DNA from 3 places in the Streptomyces sp. NBC_00094 genome. Region 3 is predicted to be linked to each of the others. Evidence: predicted binding sites of a transcription regulator. Region 3 holds the regulator's gene; each other region holds the start of a gene.
What was found. Region 3 encodes HrcA, which represses chaperone genes, less so after heat shock. Its sites were predicted from a motif close to TTNGCACTCNGNNNNNCNGAGTGCNAA; they were not measured.

Region 1 (3,269 bases), 740 kb from region 3:
CGGAGGAAAGGGAATGCGTGGTCATCGGGGTACCGCCTGTCCTGGTCGGGAGAAGGGCCACGCCCCACCTTCCCGGCCGTCCCGCGTCCCCGCTCCGACCTGTGGATCACCCACCGTCTGTGGACAACTCCCTCACCCCTGAGGAGGAGGGGAGGCCTCGCCGGGCGGCCCTACGGCAGTGCGATCCCCAGGTCCCAGCCCGCGTGCGCCTCCGTGCACAGGCAGTCCCGGTCCGCCGTCGCCGGGAGCGCGCCCACCGCGTCGAACAGCACCTCCCGCAGCCGTCCCACGTTCTCGCCGAACACCCGCAGCACCTCGGTGTGGGAGACGCCCTCGCCGGTCTCGGCGCCCGCGTCGAGGTCCGTGACCAGCGCGAGCGAGGTGTAGCAGAGGCCCAGCTCGCGGGCGAGGACCGCCTCGGGGTGGCCGGTCATGCCGACGACCGACCAGCCGGCGGCGGCGTGCCACCGCGACTCGGCCCGGGTGGAGAAGCGGGGCCCTTCGACGACGACCATCGTGCCGCCGTCCACCGGCTCCCAGTCCCGCCCCCGGGCGGCCTTGACGGCGGCCCGCCGCCCGTCGGGGCAGTAGGGGTCGGCGAAGGTCACGTGGACGACGTTGGGCACGGCTCCGTCGGACCGCCGCTCCCCGTCGAAGTACGTCTGTGCCCGGCTCTTCGTCCGGTCGACGAGCTGGTCCGGTACGACGAGGGTGCCCGGCCCGTACTCCTCGCGGAGCCCGCCGACGGCGCAGGGCCCGAGGACCTGCCGTACGCCGAGGGAGCGCAGCGCCCAGAGGTTGGCGCGGTAGTTGATCCGGTGGGGCGGGACGGAGTGGTCCCGGCCGTGGCGGGGGAGGAACGCGACCTGCCGGCCGGCGATCGCGCCGAGGAAGAGGGAGTCGCTGGGGCTGCCGTACGGGGTGTCCACGGACACCTCCGTGACGTCCTCCAGGAAGGAGTAGAAGCCCGATCCGCCGATCACGCCGATGTCCGCGTACGCACCATGGGTCGTCATGGCCGTCACCCTACGGGCGCCGCCGGAAAACGCCGAGGGCCCCGTCGCGCACGGCGACGGGGCCCTCGGTGAGGCAACGGATCAGGCGGCCGAGGTCGAGCTTCCGGCGCTCGACGACGACGAAGAGGTCGAGGACGCGGACGAAGCGGTAGAGGTCGACGACGCGGCCGGCTTCGAGTCCGAAGAGGACGTCGAGGACGACGGGGTCGAGGACTTCGACGCGGCCGGCGAGCTGCTGGACGACGAGCCGCGGCTGTCGTTCCGGTAGAAGCCGGAGCCCTTGAAGACGATGCCGACGGCCGAGAACACCTTCTTCAGGCGTCCCTTGCAGCTGGGGCACTCGGTCAGCGCGTCATCGGTGAACTTCTGCACCGCCTCGAGGCCTTCGCCGCACTCGGTGCACTGGTACTGGTAGGTCGGCACTGTGACTTCCTCCTGGCACTCTCACTCGTTGAGTGCTAACAATTTTCCATAGTAGCGGCTGCCGCCAGTCGATCGGAGTAAGATTCGTCACCTGCTCCGGCAGCGGTCAGGGCTTGGCCGTCACAAGAGCCTGCGGGCTCAAGTGAGAAGCCGCCTCCAGTAGGCGGAGGAGTCACACTGACGTATTCCGTGGAATCGTCACGCATTTCCGACTGCGACAGGATCGCGGTCGACCGTGCCCCGCGCGACCGTACGGGTCGCGCGGGCCGGCGCCAGCCGCGACCGGAGGGCGACGAGCGTGCCCAGGGCGAGGACGGTGCCGACGGCCGGCACCAGGAACCCGGCGCTCGAACCCTGGGAGTCGGCGAGGCGGCCGGCGACCGTGACGGCCGCGGCCTGGCCGAGCGCGACGGCGCCGGTGAGCCAGGTGAAGGCCTCGGTACGGGACGACGCCGGGATCAGGGTCTCGACGATCGTGTAGCCGGTGATCAGGGCGGGGGCGATGCACAGGCCCACGACCAGGCCCAGGGCGCCGAGGAGGAGCACCGAGTGGGCGGTCCACAGCAGGGAGGCCGCGATCGTGAGGCCGGCGTAGCCGAGGATCAGGCGGCGGCGGGGGCCGGTCTTCCAGGCTACGGCGCCCATCGCGATGCCGGCGAGCATGTTGCCGGCGGCGAAGATCCCGTACAGCAGGCCGTTGGCGCCCGGGTTGCCGATCTCCTCGGTGAAGGCGGTCAGCGAGACCTGCATTCCGCCGAAGACGGAGCCGATGCCGAGGAAGGCGACGATCAGGACGCGGACGCCGGGGATGGAGAGGGCCGAGCGCCGGGGTCCGGCGGCGTTGGCCGCGGAGATCCCGAACGGCGGCTGGGTGGCGCGCTGCGCGGCGAAGAACAGGCCGCCGACGAGGGTGAGGGCGGCCTCGGCGATCAGGCCCGCGGCCGGGTGGATGCCGGTGCACAGGGCGGTCGCGAGGACGGGGCCGACGACGAAGGTGAACTCGTCGGTCACGGACTCGAAGGCCGCGGCCGTCGGCATCAGCGGCTTCCCGTCGAGCTTCGCCGCCCATCGGGCCCGGACCATCGGTCCGACCTGGGGGACGGAGGCGCCGGCGGGCACGGCGGCCAGGAACAGCGCCCAGAGCGGGGCGCCGGCCAGGGCGAGGACCACGAGCAGCACGACCGAGGCGGTGTGGACGAGGACGCCGGGGATCAGGACGGCGCGCTGGCCGTACCGGTCGGCGAGCTTGCCGCTCTGCGGGGCGAACAGCGCCATCGAGACGCCGGTGACGGCGGCGACGGCGCCGGCGCTGCCGAAGGAGCCGGTGGTGTGCTGGACGAGAAGGACGATGCCGATGGTCAGCATCGCGAAGGGCTGCCGGGCGGCGAACCCGGGGAGCAGGAAGGACAGCGCACCGGGGGTGCGCAGGAGCTGCCCGTAGCCGGGCCGCTTGTCCGAGATGACCGTGGACGCCACGGTCCTGGCCTTTCTGCCGCCTGGTAGCGCGTCCCGTGCACGGTGGTGCGGGTGTCGCCGAGAGCTGTCCTCATGCGCGGAACTGCGGTAGATACCGGGCCGGCCTCCTTGCGGAGGAGGCGCCTCGGCCGCCATACGGTCGCGCCAGCTCTGCGTCAGGCAGAGTTGGTTCGATCAGGTGTGCCTTCATGCTACAGGGGAGAGCGTCTTCCCGCCTGGGAAAACGCTCCCGCACCTGAATTAATGCCTGCGATTAACCGGCTGTTTTCTTCGAGGAGCCACTGCCGTGGCGGTTTTCGCCACCGTCATGGCCGCCGTGGCCGCCGTCGCGACGGCCGTGGCTGCCTTCGCGAC
Region 2 (3,269 bases), 2.2 Mb from region 3:
GGCCTTGACCAGGTCGCCGTACTCGCCGGTCGCGGCGTTGAAGCCCTGGCCCTTGTCGAGCTCCGCCACCTTCGAGGTGATGACGTAGCCCTCGAGGCCGGCGTTCTCGGCGATCCAGCGCAGCGGCTCGACGGCGGCGCGGCGGACGACCGCGACACCCGTGGCCTCGTCGCCGGTCTTGTCGAGGTTGCCCTCGAGGACCTTGACGGCGTGGACCAGAGCGGAGCCACCACCGGAGACGATGCCCTCCTCGACCGCGGCGCGGGTCGCGGAGATGGCGTCCTCCAGACGGTGCTTCTTCTCCTTGAGCTCCACCTCGGTGGCGGCGCCGACCTTGATCACGCACACGCCGCCGGCCAGCTTCGCGAGGCGCTCCTGGAGCTTCTCGCGGTCCCAGTCGGAGTCCGTGGACTCGATCTCGGCCTTGATCTGGCTGACGCGACCGGCGATGTCCTCGGCGTTGCCGCCACCGTCGACGATGGTGGTGGCGTCCTTGGCGATGGTCACGCGGCGGGCGGTGCCCAGCACCTCAAGGCCGGCCTGGTCGAGCTTGAGGCCGACCTCCTCGGCGATGACGGTGGCACCGGTGAGGGTGGCCATGTCGCCGAGCATCGCCTTGCGGCGGTCGCCGAAGCCCGGGGCCTTGACGGCCACGGCGTTGAAGGTGCCACGGATCTTGTTCACGACCAGGGTCGACAGGGCCTCGCCCTCGACGTCCTCGGCGATGATCAGCAGCGGCTTGCTGGCGCCGGCCTGGATGACCTTCTCCAGGATGGGCAGCAGGTCCTGGATCGAGGAGATCTTGCCCTGGTTGATCAGGATGTACGGGTCGTCGAGGACGGCCTCCATACGCTCCTGGTCGGTGACCATGTACGGGGACAGGTAGCCCTTGTCGAAGGCCATGCCCTCGGTGAAGTCGAGCTCCAGACCGAAGGTGTTGGACTCCTCGACGGTGATGACACCGTCCTTGCCGACCTTGTCCATCGCCTCGGCGATGAGCTCGCCGACCTGCTGGTCCTGCGCGGAGAGCGCGGCGACGGCGGCGATGTCGGACTTGTCCTCGATCGGGCGCGCGGTGGCGAGGAGCTCCTCGGAGACGGCCTTGACGGCGGCGTCGATGCCCTTCTTCAGGGCGGCCGGGGAGGCGCCGGCGGCGACGTTGCGCAGACCCTCGCGGACCAGGGCCTGGGCGAGCACGGTGGCGGTGGTGGTGCCGTCACCCGCGATGTCGTTGGTCTTGGTCGCCACCTCCTTCACCAGCTGGGCGCCGAGGTTCTCGAACGGGTCGTCGATCTCGACCTCACGGGCGATCGTGACACCGTCGTTGGTGATGGTGGGGGCACCGAACTTCTTGTCGATGACGACGTTGCGGCCCTTGGGGCCGATCGTCACCTTCACCGTGTCGGCAAGCTTGTTGACGCCGCGCTCAAGGGCGCGACGGGCGTCCTCGTCGAACTTCAGGATCTTCGCCATGGGAGCGGTTCAGCCCTCTCGGAATCGTGTGGAACGAACGGCGCCCCCGGACGCCCAGTGCGGGGTCAAGGGGCGCAGCTCAAAGCATCTGCTTCAGATACTTCAGGTACTTCGGATGCTTCGGTGAATTACTTCTCGATGATCGCGAGCACGTCGCGAGCCGAGAGGACGAGGAACTCCTCGCCGTTGTACTTCACCTCGGTGCCGCCGTACTTGCTGTAGAGCACGATGTCGCCGACCTGAACGTCGAGCGGAAGACGCTCGCCGTTCTCGAAGCGGCCCGGGCCCACGGCGAGGACAGCACCCTCCTGGGGCTTCTCCTTCGCGGTGTCCGGGATGACCAGGCCAGAGGCGGTGGTCTGCTCGGCGTCGAGCGGCTGGACCACAATGCGGTCCTCGAGCGGCTTGATGGCAACCTTGGAGCTGGTGGTCGTCACGATCCGACCTCCCCCTTCGGAGATTACGGGGTCAACTGTCTGAGGTGGCGACCAGGTGGATCCGTCGTCGCGGGTGCCGGACCTGCCTGTCGCTGTGTTGGCACTCTCCAGGGGGGAGTGCCAGACCTGAGACTATGACCGCGATTAGCACTCGGTCAAGCGGAGTGCCAATTCCGTGCCGTCGCGCGTCGTTCCGGTCTCGGTATGGCGAACGCCGTGGCGGACCCCGAGGTTCCGTACGAGGGTGCGGCCATGCCGACCTCCCCGCCCCCGGTACGCCCCTGGGCCGACTTCCTGTCCGGACTTCTGCTCCTCGTCCTGGAGACCGTGCTCGCCGCGATCGCCGCTTTCACTCTGGGGATGCGGAGATGGGCCGAGTCCTACGATCCGCAGCCCTCGGCACCGCCCCCCATGGACTGGGTGCCGGTGCTGGTCTTCGGCGGGATCACGGGGGGCGTGCTGCTGCTCGCGTGGGTGTCGGTGCGCAGCCGTTGGCCCTGGACGGCCGGAGGCCAGTTCCTCGCGGCGGCGCTGCTGGGCATCGCCACGCTGACCTTCGGGACACAGGAGTGGGCGCGCTCGCACCCCGCGCCCCCGGGACCGACGGTCTCGCCGACGCCCGGCGAGGCGCGGTGCGTGTGCCGCAGCGGCGGCGGCCCCTGCGAGTGCCCGGGCGGCTGACGTCGGTGCGGGCGGTCGCCACCAGCCCGGGCTGAGGTCGACCCGGCCCGGGCGGCCGACCCGGCACGGGCAGCCGACCCCAGCCCCTCGGCCCGGGCAACCGCCGTCAGCCCCGGTGCCGGTCGCGGTGTTCCGGTGCGCGGGCTTCCTGGCGTACGGCCTCCCGGAGGAGCCGTGCCGCCCGGTCCGCGACCGTCGTCGCCTCCCCCGGTCCCCTCCCCCGCTCCACCGCCTTCCGCCCGAGGCGCTCGATCGGGTCCACCGCCGACGCGCACCCGGAGGCGCCGAGGAGCACCCCGGCGAGCGCCACGCCCGCCAGGGCCCGGCGTGCCGGGACGCGGCGCGCCCGCACCCCTCTCACCCGCGCCCCTCCCACCCGTAGCCCTCTCACGCGCGGTCCTCTCACACGTAGTCCTCGAGCTTGGCGACCGCGTACCCCTTGGCCGTGATCACGTTCATCACCCGGCGGATCATGTCGGGCATGGTGCCCTTCCAGTCGCCCTTGCCCCGGAAGTGGGTGAGCACGATGTCGCCGGGGTGCAGGTCCCGGTCCCACTCGCGCCACTCCATGTGGTCGGGGAAGGCCTCCGCGGCCCAGAGCGGAACCGCCTTGACCCCGCAGGACTTCGCCGCGCGCAGCGTGTCCTCGTTGTAGTTGCCGTACGGCGGGCGGAAGAG
Region 3 (3,269 bases):
GCCGACCTCGCCCTCGCCGGCGAGCTGGATCCGGGTGCCGTTGTCGACACCGGCCGGGATCTTCACGGTGAGCGTGCGGCGGGAGCGGACCCGGCCGTCGCCCGCGCACTCGGGGCACGGGGTCGGGACGACGGTGCCGAAGCCCTGACACTGCGGGCAGGGCCGGGAGGTCATGACCTGGCCCAGGAAGGACCGGGTGACCTGGGAGACCTCGCCACGACCGCGGCACATGTCGCAGGTCTGCGCGGACGTGCCGGGCGCGGCGCCCTCACCCGAACAGGTGGTGCAGACGACGGCCGTGTCGACCTGGATGTCCTTGGTGGTGCCGAAGGCCGCCTCGTTGAGGTCGATCTCCAGGCGGATCATGGCGTCCTGGCCGCGGCGGGTCCGCGAGCGCGGTCCGCGCTGCGAGGCCGTACCGAAGAAGGCGTCCATGATGTCGGAGAAGTTGCCGAAGCCGCCGGCACCGAAGCCGCCCGCGCCGCCTCCGCCGGAGGCCGAGAGCGGGTCGCCGCCGAGGTCGTAGACCTGCTTCTTCTGCGCGTCCGAGAGGACCTCGTACGCGGCGTTGATCTCCTTGAAGCGTTCCTGCGTCTTGGGATCGGGATTGACGTCCGGGTGCAGCTCGCGCGCGAGCCTCCGGAAGGCCTTCTTGATCTCGTCCTGGGAAGCGTCGCGGCGCACGCCGAGTACGGCGTAGTAGTCCGTGGCCACTTACGACTCCGCCAGGATCTGTCCGACGTAACGTGCCACTGCGCGTACCGCTCCCATCGTTCCGGGGTAGTCCATGCGGGTCGGTCCGACCACGCCGAGTTTGGCGACTGCTTCGCCGCCCGAACCGTAGCCGACCGAGACGACCGAGGTGGAGCTCAGCCCCTCGTGGGCGTTCTCGTGCCCGATGCGTACGGTCATGCCCGATTCCTTGGCCTCGCCGAGCAGCTTGAGGAGGACGACCTGCTCCTCCAGGGCTTCCAGGACGGGCCTGATCATCAGGGGAAAGTCAGGTCCGAAGCGGGTGAGGTTGGAGGTGCCGCCGATCATCAGCCGCTCCTCGTGTTCCTCCACGAGCGTTTCGAGGAGGGTCGCCAGCACGGTCGAGACCGTGGCGCGGTCCTCCAGCTCCTCGAAGGACTCGGGAAGGTCCTGCACCAGCTGCGGCACGTCGGCGAACCGGCGGCCGACGACCCGGCTGTTGAGCCGGGCGCGCAGGTCGGCGAGGGAGGTCTCGCCGAAGGGCGCGGGGCAGTCGATGACGCGCTGCTCGACGCGGCCGGTGTCCGTGATGAGCACGAGCATCAGGCGGGCCGAGGCCAGCGAGAGCAGCTCCACGTGCCGGACGGTCGAGCGGGTCAGCGACGGGTACTGGACGACGGCGACCTGCCGGGTCAGCTGCGCGAGCAGCCGTACCGTGCGGCCGACGACGTCGTCGAGGTCGACCGCGCCGTCGAGGAAGTTGTGGATGGCCCGCCGCTCGGGCGTCGACAGCGGCTTGACGCCGGCCAGCCGGTCGACGAAGAGCCGGTAGCCCTTGTCGGTCGGGATGCGGCCGGCGCTGGTGTGGGGCTGGGCGATGTACCCCTCCTCCTCCAGCACGGCCATGTCGTTGCGGACGGTGGCCGGCGAGACGCCGAGCTTGTGGCGCTCGGTGAGCGCCTTGGAGCCGACCGGCTCCTCCGTCCCGACGTAGTCCTGGACGATGGCGCGCAGGACCTCGAGTCTGCGTTCGCTGAGCATTCGTGCGCACCTCCAGCTGTCGTCGTCGTTCCGGTTGCTCCGCTTTTGGCACTCACCGTGTCCGAGTGCCAGCAATCCCCCGGCCAGTGTACGGCGGCGGGCAACGCTCCTGGCAAGGAGGCGGCGGCGCACCGGCTAGCGTCGCCTCATGGATGTCGATTGGGAAGCGTACGGCTGGGAGCGGCTCGGGGTCGGAGTGGGCAGGCGTCGGCTGCCCGGCTGGGACGCCACGGTGGGCCTGGTCGTGGGCGCACGGGCGCTCCTGCTGTACGACACGGGCTCGACGCTCACGGAGGGCGCGGAGCTGCGGACGCAGATCGAGGCGTTGACGGGCGGCCGAAGAGTGACGCACATCGCACTGAGTCACCCGCACTTCGACCACGTCCTCGGCACGGCGGCGTTCGCGGGCGCGGAGGTCTTCGGCGCGGTGGGGGTGGACGAGCTGCTCGGCCGGGAACGGGACCGGGAGGACCTGCGCAGGGACGCCGTCCTGCAAGGCGTCGACGCCCGGGAGGCGGCGGAGGCCGTCGACGTCCTCGTGGCCCCGCGGCACATGGTCTCCGGCGAGTGGACGCTCGACCTGGGCGGCCGCCAGGTGCTCCTGGCGAACGTCGGCCCCGGCCACACGGGCCACGATCTGGTGCTCTGCGTCCCCGGTTCGCGCGAGGTCGTCTTCTGCGGGGACCTGGTGGAGGAGTCGGGTGAGCCGCAGGCCGGCCCGGACGCGATCCCGTCCCGCTGGCCCGACGCGCTGGACCGGCTGCTGGCGCTGGGCGGTGAGGAGGCGGCGTACGTGCCGGGGCACGGCGCGGTGGTGGACGCCACGTTCGTACGACGCCAGCGCGAGGAACTGGCACAGCGCTTCTCCGTCGCATAACGTCGCCCGAATGCGCAGCTACGACCCGGACCTGACGCCCTCTTGGAAGCGCTCGGCACCCGTCCCGGAGGTCCCGGCGGACCACGACCTCGTCGTCGAGGAGGTCACCACGGGCTTCTGCGGGGCGGTGATCCGCTGCGAGGCGGGGACGGTGACGCTGGAGGACCGCTTCGGCAAGCACCGGGTCTTCCCGCTGGAGCCGCGCGGCTTCCTGCTGGAGGGCCGGGTGGTCACCCTGGTCCGCCCGTCCGCCGCCGCACCGGTACGCCCCACCCGTACGGCCTCCGGCTCGGTCGCCGTCCCGGGCGCGCGGGCGCGCGTGGCGCGGGCGGGCCGGATCTACGTGGAGGGCCGGCACGACGCCGAACTCGTCGAACGGGTCTGGGGCGACGACCTCCGGATCGAGGGCGTCGTCGTCGAGTACCTGGAGGGCATCGACGACCTGCCGTCGATCGTCGCGGAGTTCGGTCCGGCACCGGACGCCCGCCTGGGCGTCCTGGTGGACCATCTGGTCCCGGGCTCGAAGGAGTCGCGGATCGCCGCGCACGTGACGTCCCCGGACGTCCTGGTGGTCGGCCACCCGTACATCGACGTCTGGGAGGCGGTGAAGCCGTCCTCGGTGGGCATCAGGGCCTGGCCGAGGGTCCCGCGCGGCCAG

Region 1: OG580_RS14715 (FmdB family zinc ribbon protein) is a predicted target of HrcA. The motif match lies at 1,452-1,478, and genes of this name have one in related genera.
Region 2: groES (co-chaperone GroES) is a predicted target of HrcA. The motif match lies at 2,055-2,081, and genes of this name have one in related genera.

What each region holds. Positions count from the first base shown of each region.
Region 1 is NZ_JAPEMB010000001.1:3,411,022-3,414,290, reverse strand. It holds gene OG580_RS14725 (hypothetical protein) at 1-25, opposite strand, end outside; gene OG580_RS14720 (S-methyl-5'-thioadenosine phosphorylase) at 171-1,016, opposite strand; gene OG580_RS14715 (FmdB family zinc ribbon protein) at 1,098-1,439, opposite strand; gene OG580_RS14710 (MFS transporter) at 1,638-2,915, opposite strand; gene OG580_RS14705 (potassium/proton antiporter) at 3,169-3,269, opposite strand, start outside.
Region 2 is NZ_JAPEMB010000001.1:4,893,676-4,896,944, reverse strand. It holds gene groL (chaperonin GroEL) at 1-1,473, opposite strand, end outside; gene groES (co-chaperone GroES) at 1,602-1,910, opposite strand; gene OG580_RS21830 (DUF6234 family protein) at 2,115-2,591, shown strand; gene OG580_RS21825 (hypothetical protein) at 2,698-2,952, opposite strand; gene OG580_RS21820 (polysaccharide deacetylase family protein) at 2,994-3,269, opposite strand, start outside.
Region 3 is NZ_JAPEMB010000001.1:2,675,568-2,678,836, forward strand. It holds gene dnaJ (molecular chaperone DnaJ) at 1-714, opposite strand, end outside; gene hrcA (heat-inducible transcriptional repressor HrcA) at 715-1,734, opposite strand; gene OG580_RS11530 (MBL fold metallo-hydrolase) at 1,883-2,611, shown strand; gene OG580_RS11535 (DUF3097 domain-containing protein) at 2,622-3,269, shown strand, end outside.